2 regions of the Alkalibacillus flavidus genome follow, and region 1 is predicted to be linked to the other one. Evidence: a T-box and tRNA genes for the amino acid it is inferred to sense, from the RefSeq annotation. Region 1 holds a T-box; the other holds one or more tRNA genes.
The links. A T-box is a leader RNA that pairs with one kind of tRNA and senses whether it is charged. The one in region 1 lies ahead of alaS (alanine--tRNA ligase), so its partner is inferred to be a tRNA-Ala.
Positions count from the first base shown of each region.

Region 1 (14,940 bases):
GTGGTGACTACGATATTTTTCTCGAAGGGCTACAAAAAGGCGATGCATATGAAAGACGAACCACTTTAGTGTCGCGTATTCAAGCGTTTTTAGGGCATAATGTTGAACAAGTTCCCCAGTCAGCCGAACAAAATCTTGAAAACGCTGAAGTTGATGAGCAGGAAGAATTTTCGCCTTATGATTTTATGTCTTAAGTAAAAGCTAAGAATGGTTGTACCGTTCGGTATGACACAGCTTTTAATGATAAGGTTGGTGATGATTTGGGGCGTGCTATGTCGACTGGAGTCATTGGAGCTGCAATCGTATATGCCTTACGAAATAATAAACGCTTTCGTAAAAACAAAACGATGAAACAGCTCCGTCGGTCAAGTCGGAAGTTGATGAAACGTTTTCGTTAATCAGTATTAATGGCTAGCTATCGATTTTGGGTAGCTGGCCTACATAATGATATAAGTTGACATAACGACCGGGGTTCTCTATAATAACGATTGAATATAATACGTATATAAATCAATGAAGGATCGAGTAAGTGACAAACTACTTACAGAGAGGGGTTTTATTAGCTGGAAAAAACCCTAAGATAAGTGTCACTGAACGCTAATCTGGAGAGCGGTTAACCCCCGACGTCGTCACAACGTTACTGTGCTTAAGTCGATAGGCATTTGCCTATAATTAGGGTGGTACCGCGGAAAAACCGTCCCTACACATTGAAGTGTAGGGACGGTTTTTTATTTTAGGCTCTGTTAATGTTTAGTCTTGATTTTCAAATGAATTAGCATTGAGTTGTTGAATTGTGAGAAGCGGAGGTGGCGACTCCAGCTCGATACACGGAGGAACGTCCACTAAGAACGCAAACGTCCTGTTTGCAACGTGGACGTCACGACATCGTGTCGAAGTACGTCCTGCGCCTGCGAGTACTCGGCGCAGAATTAGTCAAGGAAGCTTATGAAATCCGCTTTTGTGGCCAACGTCGACACTAGACCATCCGGGTCGTCGGAAAGCGTCCACCAAAAGCGGATCACAATTCAACAACAGACTTTAACAAAGCCTAATTTTAAATGACATTTAAATAAACGATACAGGAGGAATAAAGATGACACAATTGCAATCGCATGAAGTGAGACAAATGTTTTTAGACTTTTTTAAAGAAAAAGGCCATGGTGTAGAACCAAGCCGATCACTCGTGCCACAAGAAGATCCAACCCTTCTATGGATTAACAGTGGGGTGGCCACGCTTAAAAAATATTTTGACGGACGAATCATTCCGGACAATCCACGTATTGTCAATGCACAAAAATCGATTCGAACAAACGATATCGAAAATGTCGGCTTTACGGCTCGTCACCACACGTTTTTTGAAATGCTCGGTAATTTTTCAATCGGTGATTATTTTAAAGAAAAAGCGATTGAATGGGCGTGGGAATTCTTAACAAGTGATGACTGGATTGGATTTGACGCTGAACGTTTATCAGTCACTGTGCACCCAGAAGATGATGAAGCGTATCATATTTGGAAAGACCAAGTCGGCTTACCGACTGAGCGTATCATACGTATTGAGGAAAACTTTTGGGATATTGGTGAAGGCCCAAGTGGACCGAACACAGAGATTTTCTACGACCGTGGTGAAGCATATGGAAATGACCCGAAAGATCCTGAACTATACCCAGGTGGCGAAAATGAACGTTACTTAGAAATTTGGAATCTCGTCTTTTCACAATTTAACCATAACCCTGATGATACTTATACCCCATTACCGAAGAAAAATATTGATACGGGGATGGGATTAGAACGAATCGTTTCTGTCATCCAAGATACACGAACAAACTTTGAAACGGATTTATTCAAACCGATTATCGAACGAACAGAGCAACTGTCGGGTGTCCAATATCATGACAACGAACGACAAGACACAGCGTTCAAAGTTATCGCTGACCACGTGCGTACAGTAGCATTCGCAATCGGAGACGGAGCACTTCCATCAAACGAAGGTCGTGGTTATGTCCTACGTCGTTTATTACGCCGTGCTATTCGTTTTGCGAAGGACTTGAATTTAAATGAACCGTTTATGTATCGATTAGTGGATCAAGTCGCAACGATTATGTATGACTTCTATCCAGAAGTTCATAATAAAAAAGATTTCATTCAAGAAGTGGTGAAAAAAGAAGAAGAACGTTTCCATGAAACATTGCAAGAAGGCTTAGCGATTTTAGAAAAAGTGATGCAAGCTGAAAAAGCGAAACAGAGCAATGTTTTTCCAGGTGAAGAAGTATTTACGTTATATGATACGTACGGCTTCCCGAAAGAATTAACTGAAGAATATGTTCAGGCTGAGGGCTTCACGATTGATGAAGTAGGTTTTGAACGAGAGATGTCTAAACAACGTGAAAGAGCGCGTGAAGCACGCCAAAAAGTGGACTCAATGCAAGTACAAGATGAAGTGTTACAGCAAATTGATGTAGACAGTCAATTTATTGGTTATGACCAATTAACGACGACAACGACACTGTCAACAATTGTTAAAGATCAAGCCATGACTTCGAACCTTCAAGCTGGTGATGAAGCGACGATTGTATTAGCTGATACACCTTTCTATGCAGAAAGTGGTGGACAGATAGCTGACAAAGGTGTAATCAAATCAGAAACAGGTGTTGCGCATGTTAAAGATGTGCAAAAAGGGCCAAACGGGCAAAACTTGCATCAGATCGACGTGACAGAAGGTACACTAACGCTTCAACAATCAGTCGAAGCGGAAGTCAACGAATATGACCGTAAGCAAACAGTTAAAAACCACACAGCCACACACTTACTGCATCAAGCGCTTAAAGATGTTTTAGGTGATCACGTTAACCAAGCAGGTTCACTAGTGGCCCCAGATCGTTTACGTTTTGACTTCACTCATTTTAACGCCGTATCAGAAGAACAATTAAAAGAAATCGAGCGTATTGTAAACGAAAAAGTGTGGCAATCCATCAATGTAGCTATCTCTCATCACACGTTAGAGGAAGCTAAAGAGATGGGAGCTATGGCCTTATTCGATGCGAAATATGGCGAAGAAGTACGTGTTGTATTCGTGGATGATTATAGTATTGAATTATGTGGCGGGTGCCACGTTAATAATACAGCGGAAATCGGCCTATTTAAGATTACGCAAGAAACTGGTATTGGTGCTGGCACACGTCGTATTGAGGCGACTACAGGCCAAGGTGCTTACGCATATTACGAAGGCCGTGAGCAGTTATTAAGTGAAGCAGCGTCAAAATTGAAAACAAAAACAGAGCAAGTGCCACAGCGTATTGATGCTTTATACCAAGAAATAAAAGATTTACAACGAGAAAATGAATCGCTTACCCAAAAACTTGCGAATGTTGAGTCAGCTAATATTTTAGATCAAGTCGAAACCATTGATGATGTTTCGTTATTAGCAGAAAAAGTGGACGTTAGTGATATGAATGCGTTACGCAATATGGTTGATGATTTGAAACAACAATTAAATTCTGGCATCATTTTATTAGCGATGGAAAACGACGGTAAAGTCCAATTGGCTTCAGGTGTGTCTCAAGATTTAATTGACCGTGGTTTCCATGCAGGCAATCTGATTAAAGAAGCAGCTACACAGTGTGGTGGCGGCGGTGGTGGCCGTCCAGATATGGCACAAGCAGGCGGTAAACAACCCGAAAAAATCGACGATGCACTGGCTGTAGCAAAAGAATATGTCAAAACGGTTTTATCTTCGTAGCATTTCAGTATATAATGAAGTTAAAGTCGTTTGAGGGGGATTGTATATGTCAAATGATCACACAATGCAGTATCAGTTTTCTGATGACTCACAGGCCAAACAAGTGAACGAAACATTGCATCAAGTTTATCAATCACTTGAAGAGAAAGGATATAATCCGATTAATCAAATCGTTGGTTATTTATTATCGGGTGATCCAGCTTATATCCCTCGTCACAATGACGCCCGTAATTTAATGTCACTACTCGAACGCGATGAAATTATCGAAGAAGTTGTGAAAAATTACTTAAAAACAACGAAAGATACTTGAGGATAACACATGAAAGTTTTAGGACTAGATGTAGGTGAAAAAACGATCGGTATTGCCGTATCAGATGCATTACATTTTACTGCTCAAGGTATAGAAACGCTTAAATGGAATGAAGATAACTATGAGTCAGTCAAAGACAAAATGAGTCGTATCATCCAAGAGCATGAGATTAGTAAAATTGTAGTCGGTTTTCCTAAGAACATGAATGGGTCTGTTGGTGAACGAGGTGAAGTTAGTCAAGAGTTCGCGTCGTACTTAGAAGAAACATATGAATTACCCGTCGTGTTATGGGATGAACGGTTAACAACAATGGCAGCTGAACGGGTTTTATTAGATGCTGATATGAGCCGACAGAAACGAAAGCAAGTCATTGATAAAATGGCAGCCGTCATGATTTTACAAAGTTATCTTGACGCTAACCGTTAAAAAGGAGTGGACCCCTATGCAGGAGAAAGAACGTATTATTATTCCTGATGAGTCAGGAGAAGAACATTTATTTGATGTGCTGTTCACGTTTGATGTAGATCACACAGAGCAATCATATTTGGTTGCTGTACCTGCTGAACAAGAAGAAGAGGAAGAAGTCGAAGTATTTGCGTTTCGTTACGAAGAAGCAGAAGGTGACTCAGACGATTTAACCCTCTTTCAAATTGAAACCGAAGAAGAATGGCAAATCGTAGAAGAAATGCTCGCGACATTTTCTGAGTCAGATGAAGAAACAGAATAAGTTAAGTGGACCATGTGATATCACATGGTCTCTTTTATGTTTCCCAAAAATATTTATCAACAATTTAACAACAAAGATAGAAAAATGTCGTGTTTTATTTTATACTTTATTTGGTATTAAGAATGATAGGGGGAAGTTATTTGTCATCTTCCAATGAAACAGAAAATATAAAAGCAAGACGTGTCAAAGAAGCAAGTATGGCTCGTAAAGTTATTTTGATTGTCATTTTAGTGTTAGTGATTTTATTTACCATCGGTGGCTACTTCTTATACAACTATATTGAAGAAGGTTTAAGCCCTGTTGACCCAGATAATGATGAACTCATCGAAGTTAATATCCCACTAGGATCAAGCGTCGAAGATATTGCTAGTATTTTAGAAGAAAAAGATATTATCAGTAATGCCACCATTTTTGACTACTACGTCACATTCAAAAATGAAACAGGTTTTCAAGCTGGTGACTATCAAATGTCTAAAAGCTTAACGATGGATGAAATTATTGAAACATTAAAAACAGGTGTCATTATGGTTGATCCAATCTTTAGAGTCACGATTCCAGAAGGGACAACCATTGAAGAAATCGCCGGCATCTTTGCAGAGGAAACGTCGATCAATGAACAAGAATTTATGGATAAAATGAATGACGAAGCATTTATTCAGTCAATGATGGAGCAGTATCCTGAACTATTGTCAGATGATATTCTCGCTGAGGAAGTTCGTTATCCATTAGAAGGGTACTTAAATGCATTAACGTATCCTTTTTATGAAGAAGATCCGACCGTTGAACAAGTTGTTACAATGATGTTGGACGAAACGCAAAACCAAGTGTTCCAATATATCGATCAAATTGATAGTCGTAATTTATCGATTCACGAAGCATTGACGATGGCCTCACTAATTGAAAATGAAGCATCAGAACAAGAAAGTCGCCCTATGATCTCAGGTGTCTTTTATAATCGAATAAACCCTGATGAAGGTGAGCAAGAAATGCCGTTACAAACAGACCCAACTGTTCTCTATGCGAAAGGGGAACATCAAGAACGGGTTTTATATGAAGACTTAGAAATTGATCATCCGTACAATACGTATCAAAATCTAGGGTTGCCACCAGGGCCTATATCTAACTACCATGAAAGTGCATTAGAAGCAGCTGTTAACCCAGAATACCATAATTATAAATACTTCTTACATGGTGACGATGGGGATGTTCATTTCGCTGAAACTTTAGAAGAACATAATCAAAATATTGATCAGTATCGACCATCAAATGATTAATCATCATTGTTAGGAGTGCGATGTCATATCGCATTCCTCTATTTTTGTCTAAATTCATCACATTGAAGTTCATCATAAGACAAATAGCTTCAGCTTGTGGTAAAATAACGTCGTTGCTTATGGCAATGGAAGGACGCGTGAAAGTAACATGTCTAAAACAAAGCATTATATCCGTTCATTACAACCTGAACAACACCCGTTGTTAGATAAAATGGAGCAGTATGCCGACAATCATCACGTACCTATTATGGAACGTGATGGCATAGGATTACTTCAACAGTTAGTGCGTTTACACCAACCACAACATATACTAGAGATCGGAACAGCCATTGGGTATTCGGCGATTCAAATGGCGCTAGCAACTAAACATGCGTCTATTACGACAATCGAACGTGACGACAATCGTTTTCAAGAGGCTACACATTTTATTCATGAAGCCCAATTACACGATCGGATTCAAGTGATTCATCACGATGCGAATGTTTGGTTGGACGAGTTATCTTCTGATAGTCAAACGTATGACCTAGTGTTTGTTGATGCGGCAAAAGGGCAGTATCAAGCCTTTGTAGAAAAGATTGATCCATTTGTAGCAGAAGGTGGTCTCATTGTGGTTGACAACGTTTTATTTAAGGGGTATGTTGCTAAAGAGGTACAAGACAATGAGCGGTTTGTTAATATAGGTGAAAAAATTAATCAGTTTAATCAGTGGTTATCGAACCATAGCGATTACACGACGACGATCGTTGAATCAGGTGATGGTGTGGCGATAGCGGTTAAAAACAGTCAAACAGATAGTGAGTGAAGAAGGGAGCAACAGGCCTTGAACGATAAGCCGATAATAATAGGGGTTGCAGGTGGTACTGGTTCAGGTAAGACGACTGTAACTAGAACCATTTGTGAACAATTTCAAAATACATCGATTCTAATGTTAGAACAAGATTCATATTATAAAGATCAATCACATATACCATTTGAAGAGCGATTAAATACCAATTATGATCATCCATTAGCATTTGATAATGATTTATTAATTGACCATCTCAATCGATTATCTCGCCGTGAATCGGTCGAAAAACCGGTGTATAATTACGAATTACACACGCGTTCAGATGAAACGATCCACACTGAGCCACAAGAAGTGATCATTTTAGAAGGTATTCTCGTATTAGAGGATGCTCGTCTTCGAGATATTATGGATATTAAAGTCTTTGTTGATACAGACGCTGATATTCGTATTATTCGACGCATGATGCGTGACATTAAAGAACGCGGCCGAACATTAGAATCGGTCATGAATCAATATATGAATGTCGTTCGACCGATGCATTTACAATTCGTTGAACCGGCGAAACGGTATGCGGATATTATCATACCTGAAGGTGGCGAAAATCACGTCGCAATTGATTTATTATCAACAAAAATCAAAAGTATTATTGACAAAAAACAAATATAACCATTAATATTAGCGCTAATGTAGATATATGAATGAGAAGGAGTGTCCAAACATGGCTGAAGAACAAAGCTATTACATGACAGAAGACGGAAAACGCAAATTAGAAGAAGAATTAGAAGAGTTAAAGACCGTAAGACGACCAGAAGTGGTTGAACGTATAAAGATTGCACGTGACTTTGGTGACTTATCAGAGAACTCTGAGTATGATGCTGCTAAAGATGAACAAGCTTTTGTTGAAGCGCGCATTTCACAAATTGAAAATATGATTCGTTATGCTGTTATTATTGAAAATGATGATGATAATAATGAAATTGTCCAATTAGGTAAAACGGTTATATTTGAAGAGTTACCTGATGGTGATGAAGAAGAATATCAAATCGTTGGTAGTGCCGAAGCGGATCCATTTGAAGGTCGTATTTCCAATGATTCACCGATGGCGCAAAGCTTACTCGGTAAAAAAATTGGCGATCAAGTGATGGTCCAAACACCTGGTGGCGAATTCGAAGTTAAAATTAAAGAAGTCAAATAACTATCAATTAAAGTCCTACACAACCGTGTAGGACTGTTTAACATAATAGTTGCGTATAAGGAGGCCGAGCAATGGAACATGATAGTCGTTCTGAACGTTTTGAGAAACGTCGTAAAAACACAAAGTTAATGAATTCATTAATTTGGTTAGTCGTTCTTTTAATTATTGTATTAGTCGGTTTTTGGTTGTTTGGTGGCAATGATGATACAGCTGATCAGCAACAAGATGAACCAGCGGCAGAATCATCAGACAATGGAAACAATGAATCATCAGAAGATGAGGGTGATGCAGGCGAATCTGAAAACGCTGACAGCGATGATAATCAAGCATCATCGGGTGCGGATGAATCAACAGATGAAACCGACGCTAACGATGATTCACAATCTGATGAAGAAGGCAGTGAAGACGAGGCCAACTCGGACGAAAGTCAATCAGACGACACAAGTAACCCTGATGAACCGACAGAAGAAACCGTAACAGAGTCGGATAAAGACAATGTAATTCGTGTAATCGAACGCGATTGGGAGCCTATTGGAACGGAACAAGAAGAACCTCATAACTCTGAATTCTCTGAAGGAACACAAGATCGTAAAGAAATGGAAGATGCGATCGAGTATGCGACAGGATTAGCCGAAGACGATATCATTTTTTGGCGCTTAGAAAGTGGCGGTATGGCTAATCATGTTATAGGTACAGTGACAGATGGTGCCCAAGATGATGTGTATCGCGTCTATTTAGATTGGATTGAAGAAGAAGGTTGGCAACCACAAAAGATGGAAGTACTAGAAGTCAATGATGAACATCCTGATTACAATGCAGAATCATCAAATGACGAGTAATGAGTGAACAATACAGGAGGCATACGACAAATGCGATACGGTTTAATTGGAGCAATGGATGAAGAAGTAGAATGGCTGAAATCACAAATGACTGTTGACTATGAAGAAACAATTGCGAACTGTCATTTTATTGTTGGACAGTTACACGACCATGATGTCGTCTTATTACGATCAGGAATTGGTAAAGTGAATGCCGCTATATCAACAACGTTACTTCATGAACGTTTCCAACCTGATTATGTTATCAATACAGGATCAAGCGGCGGTGTTGATCAGTCGTTAAATGTAGGTGATATCGTCATTGGTACTGAGACGATTCACCATGACGCAGATGCGACGGCATTTGGTTATACACATGGCCAGATTCCACAAATGCCGGCTCGATTTCGTTCTGATGATGAATTAGTTAAGCGAGCACAACAAGCGAAAGAAATTTTACCAGACGACGTGACAGTGGCTGAAGGGTTAATTGGAACCGGAGATTCGTTTATGTCAGATTATGAACGTGTTCAAACCGTTGCAAAACGCTTTCCTGACGTTAAAGCTTTAGAAATGGAAGCTGTTTCCATCGCACAGGTGTGTCATCAATATGATACACCGTGCTTAATCATTCGGTCATTATCCGATATCGCTGGTCAATCATCTGATATTTCCTTTGAAGCTTATTTAGAAAAAGCAGCGAAAAATAGTGCAACGTTAATTGCTGAGATGTTGACATAATGTTGAGTAGCTATCTGAATCAATCAGATAGCTGCTTTTATTTTGTAGATGACTCATTTTGTTGACGATCTCGATAAAAAGCATGGAACATTTTCATTAAGGCCCGCTTTTCAATTCGGGATACATAGCTACGTGAAATGTTCAACGCCTTAGCAATTTCTCTCTGTGTATAATCAGGCTGACGTCCCAATCCGTAACGTTTAACAATGACCTCTTTTTCCCTTTCATCAAGTAGGTGTAAATAACCAAAAATCGCTTCAATATCAATCGCTGTTTGGACTTTATCCGTTAAATCAGGTTGGTCGGATTTTAATACGTCAATGAGACTGATTTCGTTACCTTCTTTATCATGGCCAATGGGGTCCTGAAGAGAAACATCTTTTTGACTTTTCTTCGTGGAACGTAAAAACATAAGAATTTCGTTATCAATACATCGTGCGACATACGTGGCCAACTTAGTCCCTTTATCGAGCGAATAACTCTCAACTCCTTTAATCAAACCAACTGTCCCTATCGATATTAAATCTTCTTGTTCTTCGTTGTTTTGTTCATATTTTTTAGCGATATGAGCGACTAAACGTAAATTATGCTCGATTAATTTATTGCGAGCGTCAATATCCCCTTTTTGCCATTGTTCCAAGTAGTAACGCTCATCATCTGGTGATAAGGGTTGTGGGAAGGCATGACCTTTGACGTAGGCGAAGAAAAGATAAGGATTGTGCAGAAAGATCGACAGAAGTTTTATAACGCTTAGCACGCAATCATCTCCCTACAAGGGTATTTAGTCTCTATGTTTACTTTATGAGCCACAATAGGCAAATGTGCGTGTACACATACAATTATTATTAAATAAAAATGATCCGACCCTTCTATGCAATTTCAAACAAGAAGGGTCGGATCGATTTATTCGTTTATTTCGTTGTCCGTCGTGTGTCTTGATTAAGTTGATCATGTTTGGTGTGTTGAGTAAGTTGAACACCTGAGTTGTAAGCGGCTCGTGAAATCATATGACCGCTTATTGGTGCAGTCATGAGAACGAAAACAATACCAATTAATAATTTACCGCTCACAATGCCTTGATCGAATAATAGATAGAAAAAGGCTCCGAGTAATACACCAGCAACTCCTAACGTTGCAGCCTTAGTAGCGGCGTGCAAGCGTGTATAAACATCAGGAAAACGAATGATACCGAGCGAGCCAGAAAAGGTGAAAAACGTACCGATTAAAAGTAATAAACTAATGATTATGTCGATCAATGATAACACCCTTTTCTAGAAATTTTGCTATAGCAATCGTACCGATAAATAGCAAGATACCGATCAATAAGACAATATCATTAAGCTGATCAGTTGCAAGATTAATTGCTTGTAAACCAACTAATGCCATCATGTTAATTCCAATTGAATCAAGTGCAACAGCTCGGTCTGCATTCGTCGGTCCTTTAATTGTACGGTAAACTAATAAAATAATGGATAAGGAGATCCCGATAAAACTGATCCAAACCGTGACACTTAACATGTCTGCTCCAAAATCTTGTAGCATTAGCGTGTCACCTCCATTATGGCCGATTCAAATGTTTGCTTTATGTCATTTATAGATGCTTCGACATCAGGTAGATCCATCGCATGAATATAGACATGCTTACAATCATAAGAGACTGAAACACTTAACGTACCAGGCGTTAATGAAATTAAAGATGTTAATAGTGTGATTTCTTTATCACTCGTTAGATCGATAGGCAATGCGAAAATGCCAGGTTCTACATTGATGGATGGTTTATAGGCGTGTTTTACAATTTCTATACTGGATAAAATTAATTCCTTGATAAAAATAAGAATTAATTTTATCACGGAAAACACACGCACCATATAATACTTATCAGTTAAGAATCGACGTAGTAAAAACAATAGGCCAATCCCGATTACATAACCAACAAAGAAGCTGACAAAATCATACGTTTCACTTAAAAACATCCATGTAATGGCTATAAGTAAGTTGACAACAATTTGTACCGCCATATTATCATGACTCCTTTAAGACAGAACTAATGTATTCCGTTCTGTCGTACAGCATATTAGAAATGGATTCAATGTGTGGATAGACGAATTCGGCACCAACACCTAAAAAGATCGCAATTCCCACTAAGACAACCCCTGGAATTGTTAATTTGCGAATATGTTTATAATCAGATGACATGCCGTCCATTTTTTCGCCCCAAAAACCGTAAACAAAGATACGCATCATCGATAATAAAATGAGCAAACTGGATAGTAGAGCGACAATGACGAGTAAAAACTCTTCTTGTGCTAAACCACCTTCTAATAAAAGAATTTTACCAATAAACCCGCTAAATGGCGGTACTCCAGCTAGAATAAGTGAAGCTACAAAGAAAATCCAGCCTAGTAGTGGATAACGCTGAATCACGCCACTCATTTGACGTAAGTCTTTTGTGCCTGCAGCGACGACTAATGCCCCAATTAAGAAAAACAGGGCACCTTTAATGACCATATCATGCATCAAATAATAGACAGATCCTGCAATCGATTCAGGCGAATATAAACCAACCCCCATTAGCATGAACCCTACAGCAGGAATAATGTTGTACGCGATAATTAATTTCACATTATGAGTTGATAAAGCACCGATGACACCGAATAGCATCGTGAGCATTGCTAGCCATATAAATAATTGATGCGTCACACCCGTTTCATGAACGAAAATAAGTGTATAGATGCGAATGATCGAATAAATACCGACTTTTGTTAACAAAGCACCGAATAATGCTGATACTACTGGATTCGGTACAACATAAGAATTCGGTAACCAATAGTAAAGTGGGAAAATCGCTCCTTTTACCGCAAAGACGAAAAAGAGTATAACCCCGACGGTCGTTAAAGCCCCTTGTTGATCAACGGACTCCACTCGCTCTGCTAATTGAGCAAAGTTCACCGTTCCTGTAATTGAATAGATATAAGCGACTGACACGATGAATAACATCGAAGAAAATAAGTTAAACAACACATATTTAAATGATTCACGTAACTGTGCTTTACCATTTCCTAATACGATCAGGCCATATGAAGCCATAAGTAACACTTCAAAAAAGACGAATAAGTTAAATAGATCCCCTGTCATGAATGCACCAGAAACACCGGATATCAACAAAAAGTAAAAACCATAAAAATAAAACGTTTCTTGCTGTCGCTCCAAGATTCTCGGTGCATAGAAAAGAGCGGCTGTTCCGATCACATTTGTTGTTGTGACAAGTAGCATAGCTAGTGGATCACCGACTATCGAGATCCCATAAGGTGCCTGCCATCCACCTGCTTGCCCTACAATTGTACCTTCACTAAAAATATAAAACGTTAATCCACTAATAAACACGAGGGATAAAACGGCAGTGATTTGGGAAAAGAGTCGTACACCTCTTAACTGTTTCGCAAACAATGCTGCGACTATACTTGCGAGAAGAGGAATGACGATTGGTAAAAATATTAAATTACTCATATTCACGACCTCGCATTTCTTCCATATTGTCTGTTTTATTTAATGTGTACGTTCGATAAGCGAGAACGAGTAAGAAGCTAGTAACACCAAAGCTAATAACAATCGCTGTTAAAATAAGCGCTTGTGGCAATGGGTCTGTATAGCTTGATGCATCACTAATTAATGGAGGAGCTCCTGTTTTGACACGTGCCATCGTTAATAAAAATAAGTGTGCACCATGTGATACAAGAACAGTGCCGATAATGATGCGCAACAACTGTTTTTGTAAAAGGTTGTAAATACCCGTTCCAAATAATAACGAGGCTAAGCCGATTAAAATAAATTCCATATTAATTCGCCCCCTTATTTCGACGAAGTTTGATCATGGCGACAATGGCTAAGGCTGCACCGAAGAGTACGGCCACTTCAAATAACGTATCAATGCCACGGAAATCGACAAGGATAACGTTAACCATATTGTCACCGCCACCTAATTTATAACTATTATCAATAAAATATTGAGCAATTGGATCAAATGCGCGACCATTGTACGCACTAATACCAACCACCATCATGATAAGACCGAAGACAACAGAAATGATAACGTTAGTGGACTTCGTAAACCATGTTGTTTTCGATTTGTTTAAATTCGGTAAATGATAGAAACACAATAAGAATAGGGCAACTGTCACCGTTTCAACGATGAGTTGTGTTAATGCTAAGTCAGGCGCACGATACATGACGAACAAGACAGCCATACCGTAGCCAACAACACCAACTATTAAGATGATAGCAATGCGATTGCGTGCGAAAATAGTAGCTACCGCAGCTGCTGCCATAAATAAGACAACAAGAACTTCACTCGTTGTAATAGGAGCTGTTTCGGCCATGTCAAAATTCATTCCGTCTGTTATCAGCATTACACTGATGACAATGGCACTGATAGCCGTGAGTAATAGCACCATATAATTACGGAGTGAACCTGTCATGTAAAATTGTGTAATCGCTTGAGATGCTGTTTCTGTTTTAGCCACAATCCAGTCGTATACCTTGTTCAAACTTAAACGACCAGGAAGTGCATGGTAAATGCGGTCCCATTTTGACTTTGTCAGATACATAACAGCACCGATAACGACGACAGCAATCGACATATAAAACGCTGGAATCAAACCGTGCCAGAAGTATATGTCTTTATTGGCTTCACCACCATAAACAGCGTCAGCAGCATGTGTAATTAATGACTCATTGAAAATCGTCGGGAATAACCCGATGGTCAGAACCCCTAATACTAAAATAAACGGTGGTAAAAGCATCATTTTAGGCGCTTCGTGCGGATGTTTCGGTAATTCATCCACTTGTGATTCACCTGTAAACGTATTGAAGAATAAATACATCGAATAAATAAACGTAAAGATACTTCCAACGACAGCTAAAATAGGTATGATCGTCACTAACGTTTCAGCGAATGGACTTGAAGCTGTATTGTCCAATGATGCTTTGAAAAACATTTCTTTACTATAAAAACCGTTTAAGAACGGTAATGGCACACCAGCCATAGAAAATGTACCAAAGATGGCAAGCGTCGCCGAAACAGGCATGAATGTAAATAAACCACCTAGTTTGCGAATGTCACGTGATCCCGTTTCATGATCGACGATACCTGCGATCATAAATAGGCTACCTTTAAACGTCGCATGATTTAAAATGTGAAACACCGCAGCAAATAGCGCGACTTTCGTGCCAAAACCTAACATGGCCATAATCATGCCGAGTTGACTGATTGTCGAAAACGCTAAAATACCTTTTAAGTCTGTTTGACGCACAGCCATGTAGGAGCCCCACGTTAACGTTACCAGTCCGACTAAA
Region 1 covers NZ_JBEPMX010000002.1:56,978-71,917, reverse strand. The annotation lists gene recD2 (SF1B family DNA helicase RecD2) at 1-194, shown strand, start outside; T-box leader at 505-705, shown strand; gene alaS (alanine--tRNA ligase) at 1,094-3,736, shown strand; gene ABID56_RS02930 (IreB family regulatory phosphoprotein) at 3,783-4,046, shown strand; gene ruvX (Holliday junction resolvase RuvX) at 4,056-4,472, shown strand; gene ABID56_RS02920 (DUF1292 domain-containing protein) at 4,489-4,773, shown strand; gene mltG (endolytic transglycosylase MltG) at 4,914-6,047, shown strand; gene ABID56_RS02910 (O-methyltransferase) at 6,196-6,849, shown strand; gene udk (uridine kinase) at 6,868-7,500, shown strand; gene greA (transcription elongation factor GreA) at 7,553-8,029, shown strand; gene ABID56_RS02895 (YrrS family protein) at 8,101-8,868, shown strand; gene mtnN (5'-methylthioadenosine/S-adenosylhomocysteine nucleosidase) at 8,899-9,588, shown strand; gene sigK (RNA polymerase sporulation sigma factor SigK) at 9,626-10,345, opposite strand; gene mnhG (monovalent cation/H(+) antiporter subunit G) at 10,500-10,844, opposite strand; gene ABID56_RS02875 (Na(+)/H(+) antiporter subunit F1) at 10,825-11,130, opposite strand; gene ABID56_RS02870 (Na+/H+ antiporter subunit E) at 11,130-11,606, opposite strand; gene ABID56_RS02865 (Na+/H+ antiporter subunit D) at 11,611-13,095, opposite strand; gene ABID56_RS02860 (Na(+)/H(+) antiporter subunit C) at 13,088-13,423, opposite strand; gene ABID56_RS02855 (Na+/H+ antiporter subunit A) at 13,425-14,940, opposite strand, start outside.

Region 2 (14,940 bases), on a different contig from region 1:
ATGATCTATGTTATTCGGATGCACTATTCGGAATTGGAAAGAAGGGGTAACGAAATAGGATTGTTCATTTTCGATTGTAATCTTTCCTTCCAAAATATTAGCGTGACCGACAAAGTTGGCAACAAATTCATTGCTTGGTTCATTATAGATGTTATCTGGTCGATCGAGTTGTTGCGCGGTTCCATCTTTCAAAACGATGACACGATCTGAAATACTCAATGCTTCTTCCTGATCATGAGTGACGAAAATAATCGTTAAGTTTAATTCATCTTTTAACCGCCGAATTTCTTCCCGCATAATCATACGTAAGTTAGCGTCTAAATTAGATAAAGGTTCATCAAGTAGTAACACTTTAGGTTGAAGTACCAAACAACGGGCTATTGCTACTCGTTGTTGTTGCCCACCACTTAATTCACTAGGCTGTCTATTTTCATAGCCTTCTAATTGTACTTGTTTTAAAGCTTCTTTAATACGACTATCACGTTCTTGTTTTGGTACTTTTTCAATTTTAAGACCATACTCCACATTTTTATAAACAGACATATGTGGGAATAGAGCATAGTTTTGAAATACCATTCCTGTTGGGCGGTTTTCAGGAGGTAAATGATCAATTGATTGGTTATCAAGGGTGATCGAGCCTTTATCTTGATTATGAAAGCCACCAATCATTCTTAATAATGTTGTCTTACCACAACCACTAGGCCCGATAAATGAAATAAGTTCACCTTGTTCAATATCAATAGAGATGTCATTAACTGCTGTAACATCATCAAAAAACTTATAGAGGTGGCTTAATTGTAAAAACTGTTCTTGTCCGCTCAAGTTATTTCACTCCTTAATTAAACTGTGTTCTATATGCTGACCCCTGTTTTTTTCTCAATATACTTAAGTAGTCCCATACAAGATAAAACAATAACAATTAACACAAATGACATGGCGGAGGCCATACCAATTTGAGCTTGTTCAGCTAGATTTAATATGTGAACAGCTGCTAAGTTTGTTCCTGGTGCAATTAAAAAGATAACAGAACTGATCGATACCATCGCTGTCATAAATGTATAAACAAATCCTGCTATGAACGCTGGACTTAATAGAGGAACAACGACTTTACCGAATGTACGATATGGTCCTGCACCTAGGTCGTTCGATGCTTCTTCCATGGATGAATCAATTTGGTGCATTTTACTAATACTAGCTTCAAGACCAACACCAATTTTTCTGAACGTCATGTTAAGGACGATTAATAGTACGGTACCTGTTAAGAAAAAAGGAGAGCCGTTGAATATAAGTACATAACCAATACCCATAACTGTACCTGGGACTGCTAGACCAAACAAGGTTAAGAATTCTAATGCTTTTTTTCCTGGAATCGGTTTTCGCGCAAATAGATAACCTTGCAGCATTCCAATTGTGGCCGCTAAGATAGCCGCTAAGAACGATACGATTATACTGGTGTATAACGAGTCCCAGCCGTTTCGACTTTGGAAGTGCTCTAGTGTAAAGCTATTATCAATACCAATGATTTTCACAAATGCTCCAAGAACGACCATAATGAACATGAGTACGATAAAAGACACAAACAATGTGTTAATCGTCATAACAACCGATTTAACCCGCTTAGTCAGGGGTGCATTACTTGCGCCTGACTCGCCACTGATCGTCTCTAATCCTGAATCTTTCATGACATAAGTTTGGAATATAAATACGATTAAACTCGGTATAATAAGGAAAACGCCGAGAACAGCTGCTTGTTCTAAGTTTTGTTGTCCTACAACGAGTAGGTAAGCTTCAGCTGCAATAAATGTTTCGCCACCACCGATAATCAAGGGGTTTGAAAAATCAGCCAAAGCCATGACAAACACTAATAACCCAGCTTTCGTAATCCCGGATTGGGAGAGGGGTAGTGTGATCTTTCTTAATGTTTTGGACTGATTTGCACCAAGGTCTCTTGATGCGTTCTCTAAACTAGGGCTCATATTACGCATCGTACTCTCAACTAACATGTAGCCAATAGGGAAGTAACCCAGTATTTGTGCTAAGACGACGCCCCAGAATCCGTAAATACTAAATTCTAACCCAAAGGCATCATTGAGCAGAGAAGTGACGACACCATTACGCCCTAATAATATAATTAAAGACAATGAAAAGATAAAAGGTGGGGCAACTAGTGGTAATAAAGCTGCGCCACGATAGAACTTAGATAAAAAAGATGTTGATCGTGTAACATATAATGAGATACTTACACTTAATAAAACAACCACAATGGTTGAAATAATCGCAGCTCCTAAGCTATTTAACAAAGAATTAAGGTAATAAGATCTTGCGAAGAATTCTTTGTAATACTCAAATGTAAATCCTCCTGATCCTATACCAAAACTTTTAAAGAAAACAGCGAACACAGGGATTACGATAAACAACAGAATTGCCGCAGCTAAGATCATCGTTAGGATCGCAAACCAAGGTTCAGACAAAAATTGGCGAAATTCAGACACGAGTTTCTTACTCCTCGTTGTTCTAGTTGTTTCAGTAGTCAATTAGATCACCTCAGCTTTATTCAATAAATATGGAGAGGCCAGCGCGTGGTGACGCTGGCCAATCTCTTCATTAGTTAGAAAATTTATTCTGCCATTCTTCCATGATACGATCACGATTATCCGCATCCCACTGCGCGTCATAATCAATGAAATTGTCGGAAACATTTGAGTCATCTGTAATGCCAGGCTTAGTTACCATAGAACGGTACTCAGCAGATAATTCCATGAAGTCTTGTGAACCTAAGTAGTCCATGACTTCTTTTGCTTTTTCAGGTTGATCCGTGTTTTCGAAGATCCAAGCAACATCTAAACTGTAACCTACACCTTCTTCAGGCATGACACTTTTAATTGGATAGCCCTCATCAATGTAGTCAAGGACAGCTTGGTCCCAAGATACCCCAATAGCATACTCACCTTGAGCAACTAATTGGGCAGGTGCTGAACCAGATTTAGTATATTGACCAACATTTTTATCTAATTGTTCAAAGTAATCCCAGCCTTCTTCTTCGCCCATTTGTTGCATAATTGTTGAAACGATTAAGAATGCTGTACCTGATGTACCTGGATCCGGTAGTGCAATTTCGCCTTCATATTGAGGGTCTAATAAATCCTCCCAAGATTGAGGGACGTCGAGCCCTTTGTCTTCGATAATATCTTCATTGACAGCAATCATGTTATACCAGAAAGAAGTACCATACCATTCGCCATCTTCTTGTTTAAACTTGTCAGGCACATCTTCCCATTGTTCTGATTCATATGGTAATAAATAGCCTTCTTCTTCAGCTTTCATACCGAATCCGTGAAGCATACCGATTTGCATATCAGCACCAATTTCTGGGGCTTCAGCTTCAATACGGCTCCAACCTTCACCACTTGATAAACGCAGCACGTCTAGTTGGACTCCAGTATTTTCTTCGATATTTTCTACCATTGCATCCATCTCTTCAGAATCATTGTGAGTATAAACTTGTAACGGTTCATCGCTTGAACCTGATTCCCCACAAGCTGTAATGATGACCATTGTTGTCATTAAAACCAAAAACATGATGGTTTTCTTCATGTAAACTCTCTCCCTTTTTGATTAATTTATATAACACCCTCGATAATCTTGGATCACGAGGTCGGTATCGCGTAAATAGAAAGCGTTATCAATACTCGTTTGTGCAATTCCAATTCCGGCTTTTAACTTAGCATTTTTAGCTAAAGTCATGTCTCCATTAGAATCACCAAATAAAATTGTTTGTTGTGGTGAGACTAATAAACGTTGACAAGCTGTATAAGCCATTTCCGGAAATGGCTTGCCTTTTGTTACAGAATCAAATCCAATAACAGTATCGAAATAGTGATCAATTCCGAGTAACTGTAAATGATATAAAGCATTTTGAGTGGAATCAGCTGTAACCACAGCCATTTTGATCTGTTGTTGATTGGCTTCATTGATAAATTCAATTAATCCATCAATGGGTTTAATATATTGTTTCCAATCAATAGTAGATTCAATGTTTTCTAGGCTTTTAGTGAGGTATGTAACAGCTTCATCCCATGGGATCCCAAGTTGATATAAGTAATGAGTTAGTATGGTGGCTGAATCATCAGGGTTACCGATTGCTAACGGACCGACTGGATCCCAAGTTTGGTTCACTATATCAAGACCTATACGTTCACAAGCATGGTGGGGGTCATAATTAATTGTTTCAGGAATCTGAATGGCAATTTCTTTAGTTAATAAGTCGCCCCAAACACCCCATATAGAATAAAAGTTAATGAGTGTGCCGTCTTTATCAAATAATATAGCTTCGGTATCAAAACGCTTTCCCTCTACGGTAATAATAGTGATGGTTGTCACCTCCTCATTTTTTGAAATAGTAAAACGTTAAATTTAAATTTAACAAAATTAATAAACTTAACGTTGCTTAATAGATTAATAAGAAATGTGAATATTGTCAAATCAGTTATGAATTTTTTGTGAAGATAAATGAACGTAACCTCAGTGATGAGCAGGGTTAGAAGATTTTAGAAAAAATCGTTTTTGAAAATAGTATTGTTGGGTTTGTGGGTAAGAAGAGGTATTGTAAGTACAATTCTGAAAGTTAAAAATTTCTTTTTTCCCTTTACAATGTTTTAGGTAGTCGCTATAATAATACTTGTCCTTTTCAGATAAAGGATCGTGATCAACATGGCCCGTTGGTCAAGTGGTTAAGACACCGCCCTTTCACGGCGGTAACACGGGTTCGAATCCCGTACGGGTCATCTACATATTTTTGCACGTTATGTGCTGCGGAGGATTAGCTCAGTTGGGAGAGCACTTGCCTTACAAGCAAGGGGTCGGTGGTTCGAGCCCGCCATCCTCCACCATCTTTTCAAACGCCGGCCTAGCTCAATCTGGCAGAGCAACTGACTTGTAATCAGTAGGTTGGGAGTTCGAGTCTCTCGGCCGGCACCATTGTTTGGAGGGGTAGCGAAGTTGGCCAAACGCGGCGGACTGTAAATCCGCTCTCTCCGAGTTCGGCGGTTCGAATCCGTCCCCCTCCACCACTATTGGGCCATAGCCAAGCGGTAAGGCAACGGTTTTTGGTACCGTCATGCGCTGGTTCGAATCCAGCTGGCCCAGCCATCATATTATGAGCCATTAGCTCAGCTGGCAGAGCATCTGACTTTTAATCAGAGGGTCGGTGGTTCGAATCCACCATGGCTCATTTTTTACATAATAAATAATTGATATGGGGCCTTAGCTCAGCTGGGAGAGCGCCTGCTTTGCACGCAGGAGGTCAGCGGTTCGATCCCGCTAGGCTCCACCATATCTCTTAGCTAAAGTTGTTCTCTGTTGGGGAGCAACTTTTTTATTTGGTTAGCCTGATAATTGGCAATACATAAGTGGAGCCATTTTATGAATCGATCTTAACTAATTTGATTAACTTCTCGATTTGAGCGTCATACTACGTAAATGAGAGACTTTGTGTGTCAAAAGAGCGACTGAGAACGAAATAGTGCGACTACAAATCGTAATTGAGCAAGCTGTATGATAAATGATTGACTATGACCCATAATTGAGTGACTTTTTTAGGGCTGGTTGATTACTGAATCATGCTCATGCAAGGCTGCCGGCGCGTGCATATTTATTCACGTTTTTGTCCAGTTGAACCATTCTGTGCTGGCTTATAAAATGAATGGAGGCAAAATGAAGGAGGAAATGACGATGAACAATAGACTAGGAATCCTTGGTGCTCCGTTAACGGTCGCTCAACCTAATGAAGGCGTTGACTTTGGTCCTGGGTCGATTCGTTATGCTGGCTTGTTTGATCGATTAAATGATTTAGGCCTAGCTTATAAAGATTATGGTGATGTACCAGTTATTAATAAACGGACAAACGGGGTAGACCCGAAGACGAATTTGCGCAATCTAGACCATGTCGCTTCAGCTAATGAAATGATTGCGGATTATGTTTATGATTTAAAAAAACAAGGTGATGTACCTTTAATTTTGGGTGGTGACCATAGTATCGCCATTGGAACACTTGCTGGATTGAGTCAGTTTTATAGTAACTTGGGTGTCATTTGGTTTGATGCACACGCTGATTTAAACCGAGGTGAGACATCTCCATCTGGCAATATTCATGGGATGTCGTTAGGTGTCAGTTTAGGTATGGGGCATGAACGTTTAACGTCGATTCACGGCCAAGAAGCGAAAATAAAGCCTGAACATACCATCATCATTGGGGCGCGGTCGGTTGATGAGGGAGAGCGCCAAGTGATTCGTGAACAAGGAATTCGTGTCTATACGATGCATGATATTGAAACGCACGGTATAACGTGGGTGATGAATGATGCATTAGAATACTTAAACGGGAAAGTGGACGGCGTTCATTTAAGTTTGGATGTCGATGGTATTGACCCAAATCACACCCCAGGAACAGGAACACCTGTCGTTGGAGGTCCGAGTTACCGAGAGGCTCATTTAGCGATGTCGATGTTGTATAATGCTGGTGTGTTGACGTCAGCTGAGGTCGTCGAGGTAAATCCGTTATTAGATGAAGGGAATCGGACGGCAGAAGTAGCTGTTGATATGATCGCTTCATTATATGGTGAAAAACATGTCTAATGATAATCAAGAGTTATGTCTGTCGATTTATGTGATAGCATAACTCTTTTTTTTACGCAAAAAATGTCAGTCTAGAGGCGAATCAATCGTTACCGAGCCATTTCAGATGTAGTAATTTGTGATATAATAGTGACAGATGATTGTGTGTCTCGCAATTTTACGTATCCGTTTTACATATGGACTGTTTCGGGCAATAAATAAAAAGAGACAAAATAGTGCGTGAAGGAAGTGTCAACATGTCGTGGGAAGAGCTTGATTTCCTGCAAGTGTTACGGATTGTCGTTGATATAGCGCTTGTATGGTTTGTTATATATAAATTATTTTCAGTCATTCGTGGGACGAAAGCGGTTCAGTTACTGAAAGGGATCTTTGTCGTCTTAGGTATATGGTTCTTGAGCTCGATTTTAGAGTTGAAAACGGTCCAGTGGCTCGTTTACCAAGCGATTACGTGGGGGTTCCTCGCTGTGATCATCCTTTTCCAGCCTGAAATTCGCCGAGCGTTAGAGCAATTAGGGCGAGGAAGCTTTTTTTCACGTCATACACAATCAGAAGAGAAGGCTGTTTATGATGCGATTGATTCGATTGTGAAGTCGTGTCATTACATGAGTAAACGTCGTATTGGTGCTTTAATGTCGATTGAACGTGAGACAGGTCTAAGTGAATACGTTGAAACAGGTGTGCCTGTGAACGGTCAATTGACGAGTGAGTTGCTGACAAATATATTCATACCGAATGCACCGTTACACGACGGTGCTGTCGTCATTAGCGAAAACCAAATTGTCGCTGCCGCTTGTTATTTACCGTTAAGTGAAAGCCCGTTTATTTCAAAAGAATTAGGTACGAGGCACCGAGCGGCCATGGGGGTTAGTGAAGTCACAGATGCCCTAACGATTGTTGTCTCAGAAGAAACGGGTAATATATCGGCAACGAAAAATGGCGAATTGTATCGCAAATTAGATGAAGACGGGTTACGTCAGTTATTAATGCAAGACTTAAGTCCATCCGAACAAAACGGATCATCAAAGGCATTGAGTTGGAGGGCAAAGCGTAATGGATAATTGGTTGAGAAGTCCTTGGTTTACGAGAATTGTGTCGTTATTTTTAGCCATTTTATTATATACAACAGTTGCCATTGATGATGCGAATACATCACGCTCTAGCGATATTTTCTTACCGTCCGGCTCTACGGAGACGCAGACGGTTGAAAATGTGCCGCTGCAAGTTCAAATAGATGAAGAAGATAATTATGTTGTCCGCGGTGTTCCGGATACGGTCGATGTGACGCTTGAAGGACCGCGCAGCGTGATTACACAAACGGTTAGGCAGCAAAATTTTGATGTCGTTGTGGATTTAAATGATTTGGGGCCCGGTGAACATCAAGTTGATGTGACACATGAAGGGTTTTCGAGTCAGTTATCGGTTTATATTGAGCCGAATGTTGCGAATGTAACGATTGAAGAACGGGCAACAGCAAGTTTTCCGGTTGATATAGATTATGTGGAAAGTGACGGTTTGAATCCGGACAATGTCTTTGCGAGTTCGCCACAACTATCGCCGGCTGAAATTGAAATTACAGGCTCACAAAATGAAATTGATCAAGTCGCGATTGTTAAAGCCATTGTGAACTTGCCTACTTTAGCGCAAAATGGCGAAGTAACAGGTGCGCCTGTTCGTGTATATGACGCTGCCGGTAATGAACTGAGTGTACTCGTTGAACCGTCAGAGGTAGACGTGACAGCAGATGTGTCGATTACGGATAAACGCTATCCTGTTACTTATGAAACGACGGGGGATTTAGACGAAGAGTTAGTGTTACAAAGCATCGATCTAAACCCGGTTTCAGCGACGTTATATGGTAGTGTAGATCGTTTAGATGAGATTGACCGTTTAGAACCTGTCGATGTTGATTTGTCTGATGTAACTGAATCGACGACATTGGAGGTTGATTTGTCAGTTCCGTCGGGTGTTAATCGTATCGAGCCAGAAACAGTTGAAGCAGAAATTGAAGTCGAAGAGGCTGTGGAAACGACGTTAGAAGACGTTGAATTAGAAGTTGATAATTTAGCGGAAGACCGTGAAATAACGTTTATCGAACCAGAAGAACCTCAAATTAACGTGCAATTAGTTGGTACGGAAAACGACCTTAACAATCTGTCGCGTGATGACATTCGTGTGTCGATCGATGTGGAAGGTCAAGTTGAAGGGGAATTTTACGCCGATGTGCAGTTTGAAGGGCCTGATGGTGTCAGATTATCTTCTGAACAAAGCCGAATTAGAGTGAGAGTTGAATAAAACATCTTATTGATAGACATGATTGATAATGTGAAGGAGCGGAAAGATTATGGGAAAATATTTTGGTACTGACGGTGTTCGTGGTATTGCCAATACAGAATTAACACCGGAGTTAGCCTTTAAACTTGGACGATATGGGGCTTATCACCTAACGAAAAGTGCATCTGAGAAAGCGAAATTACTCGTCGGCCGTGATCCGCGCATTTCTAGCGAGATGCTAGAGAGTGCCTTAATTGCTGGGGTATTATCTGTCGGTGTTGATGTCATGCGTCTTGGCGTTATCTCAACCCCCGGTGTCGCTTATTTAACGAAAGCATCAGGCGCGCATGCAGGTGTGATGATTTCAGCTTCACACAATCCGGTTGAGGATAATGGTATTAAATTCTTTAGCGAAAATGGCTTTAAATTGAACGATGAACAAGAGCAAGCAATTGAAGCGTTATTGGATGAAGAAACAGACGACATTCCACGACCGACTGGTGCTGGTGTCGGTCAACCGATGAATTATTTTGAAGCGGGTCAGAAGTATTTACAACATTTAAAACAAACGATTGATACCGACTTTGATGGTATGAAGATTGTAATCGATTGTGCGCACGGTGCGACGTCATCGATTGCGAATCACTTGTTTGCTGACTTAGAAGCCGATATTATATCTATCGGTTCGTCACCTGATGGGACGAATATTAACGACGGCTATGGTTCAACAAGTCCGGAAAATCTTCGTCAAACCGTGATTGAAGAAAAAGCTGACGTAGGTTTAGCTTTTGACGGAGACGGTGACCGCCTCATTGCCGTTGATGAAAAAGGCAATATCATTGATGGCGATAAAATTATGTATATTTGCGGTCAGTTTTTGAAGAAGAAAGGCCGTTTAAAACAAGACACTGTCGTCACAACCGTGATGAGTAATATCGGCTTGTATCGTCAATTTGACCAAATCGGTATCGACACGGTAAAAACATCAGTTGGCGACCGTTACGTGATGGAGAAAATGTTAGAACGTGACTTTAACTTCGGTGGCGAGCAGTCAGGCCATATTATTTTCCTAGATTATAATACAACAGGCGATGGTATGCTGACGGCGTTGCAATTATTGAATGCGATGCGCGAAACGGATCAGCCGTTATCAGCCTTAGCGGACGAAATGGAGAAATTCCCGCAAGTGATGCAAAACATTCGTGTCATCGATAAACAGCAAGTGCAAATTGATCAAACGGTGCAGGAAGCGATCAACCGCGTGGAAGAAGAACTTGGCGATAAGGGCCGCGTGCTCGTCCGTCCATCTGGTACAGAACCAGTTGTGCGTGTGATGGTCGAAGCGCCGACGAAAGAAGATTGTGAGAAATATGTATCTGAAGTTGCGACGATCATTGATGAAACGTATGGCTTAAAAGATGCATAAGATATTAGGGCATAAGGGTGATGGTATTCATTCCTTATGCCTAATTTATGCGATAAAACGATAAAAAGCGTACAAATAATTGACCTGCCAGCGTAATAGCAGTAAAATAATGGGTAGCCGTTTGCACACGGCTTCATTCAAAGAGAGAAAGGAGCGTAGCAGGGGAGAAAAACAGAAAGCGCCAGGGCTATTTCTTAGACCGCTTATTAAGAAATAGTTGACGAGGTGGAGGTTCAATCGAGTATTCGGCGGATGCCTCCCAGTTGCCGCATCTCAACTGTCACGTATGCCGTGAAAACATAGAGGCGACTCTATGCACAACCACGTCATATAAGATGCCTTAAAATACACGAGAAAGGGGCAAACAACTGCCCCTTACGAAAAGGATGCTGTGGTTTGCCTCTTTCAACTACAGGAGGATATACAGTATGTGCGGAATTGTCGGTTATATTGGACAGGAAGATTCGAAAGAGATTTTATTAACAGGATTAGAAAAGTTAGAGTATCGTGGGTATGACTCAGCAGGTATTGCGGTTCGCGATGAAGCGGATATGAATTTATTCAAGGTTAAAGGGCGTATTGCGAATTTACGCGAAGAGGTTGATGAATCCGTATCAGCGAATATCGGGATCGGCCATACACGTTGGGCAACACATGGTGAGCCAAGTACGGCTAACGCTCACCCTCACCAAAGCACGTCAGGTCGTTTCACGTTAGTTCACAATGGTGTGATCGAAAACTTTGAAGAACTGAAACGTGACTACTTAGCTGACGTCAACTTTGTGAGCGAAACAGATACTGAGATCATTGTTCAATTGATTGAGAAATTCACAAATGAATTAGGCGATAGGCTTCAAGCTTTTCGCAAGACGATTAGCTTGTTACACGGGTCTTATGCGTTAGCTGTTTTAGACCGTGAACAACCAGATGTCGTGTTCGTTGCGAAAAATAAGAGTCCATTACTTGTCGGTTTAGGCGATGATTTTAACGTGGTAGCAAGTGACTCGATGGCGATGTTACAAGTAACAGATCAGTTCGTTGAATTAATGGACGGCGAAGTAGTACTCGTTAAACAAGATGAGGTTGAAATTCAGAAACTTGACGGTACGACTGTTGAACGCGATCCATTTACAGCGGAAATCGACGCAAGTGACATCGAAAAGGGCACTTACCCGCATTTCATGTTAAAAGAAATCGATGAGCAACCGTTCGTGATGCGTAAAATTATTCAAGAGTACCAAGATGAAAACGACGACATTAAACTAGAAGAAGACGTCCGCCAAGCGATGGCTGCTTGTGATCGCGTTTATATTATTGCAGCGGGCACGAGCTATCACGCTGGTTTAATCGGTAAAGAATTTTTAGAGAAAATCGCGCAAGTACCAACTGAAGTACACATTGCGAGTGAGTTCTCTTACAATATGCCATTATTATCTGAGAAACCACTCTTTGTGTTCATTTCACAAAGTGGTGAAACAGCGGACTTACGTTCAGTACTCGTTGAAACAAAACAATTAGGTCACCCGGCACTCACGATGACAAATGTGCCAGGATCAACCCTTTCTCGTGAATCAGATTACACGTTACATTTACACGCAGGACCAGAGATTGCTGTGGCGTCGACGAAAGCTTACACAGCACAGATGGCGGTTTTAGCAATCTTAGCTGTTGATACAGCACGTGCAAAAGGTCTAACGCTAGAATTCGATCCATTAAAAGAACTCGGCATCGTCGGTAATGCGATGGAAGCTCTTTGCGATCAGAAAGAAGAATTCGATCAAATCGCACGTGATTATTTATCAACAACGCGCAATTGTTTCTTCATCGGCCGTGGTTTAGACTACTTCGTCGGTTTAGAAGGCGCGTTAAAACTAAAAGAAATCTCATACATTCAAGCAGAAGGTTTCGCAGGTGGCGAGTTAAAACACGGAACAATTGCCTTAATTGAAGACGGCACACCAGTGATTGCCCTTGCGACACAAGAACACGTTGACGGTTCGATCCGTTCCAATGTGCAAGAAGTAGTCGCGCGCGGTGCGAATGCGTGCGTCATCAGCCCAGAGCACTTAACCCGTGAAGGCGATGCATTCTCCATTCCAACCGTGCATCCACTATTAGCACCACTTGTGTCTGTGTTACCAATGCAATTGATTTCGTATTACGCAGCCCTACACCGTGATTGTGACGTGGATAAACCACGTAACTTAGCGAAGAGTGTGACGGTTGAGTAGTAACTGATTAAGGAAGATGGAATGTTGTCTCCCCAAAACTCAAACTTACCAGAAGAGAGTAGAGCGTAGCAGGTAAGAGCAGGAATAGAGAAGGAAAACAGGAAGAGCTGATGTCGTTTCAACAGACGATGTCAGTTCTTTTTTTATATTCAATTAACTTCTGATTTGTCATATTGGCTTTGTAAGGCTCTTCCTTACCTCATGAACGAAAATCATATGAAATCTGTTTTTGGGTATAAATAAAATTAGTGACATCCGAGGAGGGTTAGAGCATGGAACAAGAACAATATATCGCCCATGCGATTATTGATGGTGAGAAATTTGAAACAGAAGAACTGGCTTCAAGGGAAAATCCGACGTATCCAAACCAGGTCGTTGGTCATTACCCTTTCTAGCATCAAAATTGCGCCTGCACTATTAACAGGTAATACCTTAGTACTTAAGCCGAGCCCACTTGCACCTCTTATGCTAAGCAAATTTTTTGAGAACATTGCTGAAGAATATCCCAAAGGTGTTCTAAACTTGGTAAATGGTGAACAGGAAGTAGGCGAAGAACTCACAAGTCATCCAAAAGTCAAAAGATTGCATTTACAGGTGGTACAGAGACAGCGAAACATATTATGAAAGCGGCTACGGATACGATCAAGGATTTAACACTGGAGTTAGGTGGTAATGATGCTGCCGTTATTTTGAAGGATTTTGATGTTAATGATGAAGCCGCTATGCGTCGTTTAGTGATTTCTAATTTCCTAACGGCCGGGCAAATATGTATGATTGCAAAACGGGTTTATGTGGACCGTTCGACTTACGATGAATTTGTTGAGAAATATATTGAAGCGGCGAATGACTGGATTCAAGTCGGTGGTCCATTCCATGATGATGTAACGATTGGTCCTGTTAATAACAAGAATCAAAAGGAATATGTCCAAAAGCTCGTGAATGATGCAGAAGAAAAAGGTGCTAAAGTCATTAAATTAGGTGACATTTTAGACGAGGATTTGATGGGCGAGGGTTATTTCTTACAACTTACAATTGTGTTAAATACTGATTATCGTGACCCGATTGTTGTTGAAGAACAGTTTGGACCAACGCTTCCGATTTTGCCGCTTGATGATGATGAGCATGCTATTGAATTAGCGAATGACAGTATTTATGGACTGACGAGTTCTGTCTGGGGTGAAGAAGAACACGCCATTGAAGTGGCGAAATATATTGAGGCTGGTACGACGATGATTAACACCGCAGCCGTACAAGGGCTGGACGTGGGTTTTCCATTCGGCGGTGTGAAGCAGTCTGGTATTGGACGTGAGTATGGTGAACAAGGGTTGTTAGCTTATACGAATACACATGTGATTAATATACCAAACGATGGCGATTTGCCGTATATCCCAGAGTAGAAAGCGAAGAACTGAGATGAGCTCTCAGTTCTTTTAGTTTCTTTATTCTTTTGTCACAAACTCATTGTTATTTCCATACTTCCAAGCTTTAAATTTATCCAGATCGTCTTTAATGCTTTTATAGACATACCCCAATAAAGCTATATCATCAACATAACCTAGAGGGAGGAAGTCTGGATAGGCATCTAAAGGCGATACAAAATAAAGCAAGGCGACGATAATCCAAACGATTGTTTGTTTTGAGACGTCACGGTATTCATTGTTTTTCCAGGCCTTTAAAAATTCTACTAGCAACTTGATTTGATCCAAGGCGTTCGATAGAGATTTGCTATTTTCGCGCGCTTTTTCTTCAGCATTGTTAGCTAAGGTTTTTAACTTTTGAGGGCTGTTGGCGTATTCTTTAATTTTACCTTCGTTTTTGGTTTTAAAGTCTTCGAACAGTTTCTTCGGGTTAAAGTTCTTCTTATTCATAAAATACCTCCCATAATTATATGTTAATTAATTGTTGATAGCGGACAATCCTCACTCATTGTTTTTCATTAAACGCTTTCACAGCTTCATCGATTGGTTCAATAAAGGCAAGGAAATCTTTGATCATGTCTTGTAAGCATTGTTCTAGTTTTAAGCCGTCTTTTAATGTGTTTTTATCTAGAAAGTGATAAGTTTTGGCTGCGAATGTATCAGCTCGTCTACCTTTAATTTTGGCTCCGTCTCTGTATTGAATGCCGTTCTCATTTAACGTGTCTTTGAGTGACATGATTAAGTCGTTTTCATATGCATGATTAAACTCGTCTTTTCTTTTACCCTCAATATCCACGAGGAAAGAAAGCTTATTCTCTATTAAACTGCTTTGATTTAATGATAGTTCAAAATGAATATCTAAGCCATTTTTCTTCCAGTTTTGTTTGTAAATTTGGTGATAATGTCTTCCGTGTTGAAACTTGATATTCCATTCTTTATTAAAATAATTTTTAATATAAGA
Region 2 covers NZ_JBEPMX010000017.1:1,683-16,622, forward strand. The annotation lists gene ABID56_RS12310 (ABC transporter ATP-binding protein) at 1-822, opposite strand, end outside; gene ABID56_RS12315 (ABC transporter permease) at 852-2,492, opposite strand; gene ABID56_RS12320 (ABC transporter substrate-binding protein) at 2,605-3,594, opposite strand; gene ABID56_RS12325 (HAD family hydrolase) at 3,616-4,380, opposite strand; tRNA gene ABID56_RS12330 (tRNA-Glu) at 4,713-4,784, shown strand; tRNA gene ABID56_RS12335 (tRNA-Val) at 4,814-4,889, shown strand; tRNA gene ABID56_RS12340 (tRNA-Thr) at 4,901-4,977, shown strand; tRNA gene ABID56_RS12345 (tRNA-Tyr) at 4,984-5,069, shown strand; tRNA gene ABID56_RS12350 (tRNA-Gln) at 5,074-5,148, shown strand; tRNA gene ABID56_RS12355 (tRNA-Lys) at 5,158-5,230, shown strand; tRNA gene ABID56_RS12360 (tRNA-Ala) at 5,257-5,332, shown strand; gene rocF (arginase) at 5,731-6,633, shown strand; gene cdaA (diadenylate cyclase CdaA) at 6,870-7,691, shown strand; gene ABID56_RS12375 (CdaR family protein) at 7,684-8,925, shown strand; gene glmM (phosphoglucosamine mutase) at 8,975-10,330, shown strand; gene glmS (glutamine--fructose-6-phosphate transaminase (isomerizing)) at 10,759-12,561, shown strand; gene ABID56_RS12390 (hypothetical protein) at 12,834-12,956, shown strand; partial or broken gene ABID56_RS12395 (aldehyde dehydrogenase family protein) at 12,943-13,958, shown strand; gene ABID56_RS12400 (YkvA family protein) at 14,001-14,429, opposite strand; gene ABID56_RS12405 (PD-(D/E)XK nuclease family protein) at 14,485-14,940, opposite strand, start outside.
Region 2: it has a tRNA-Ala gene. The T-box ahead of alaS (alanine--tRNA ligase) is inferred to sense a tRNA for this amino acid. The anticodon was not compared.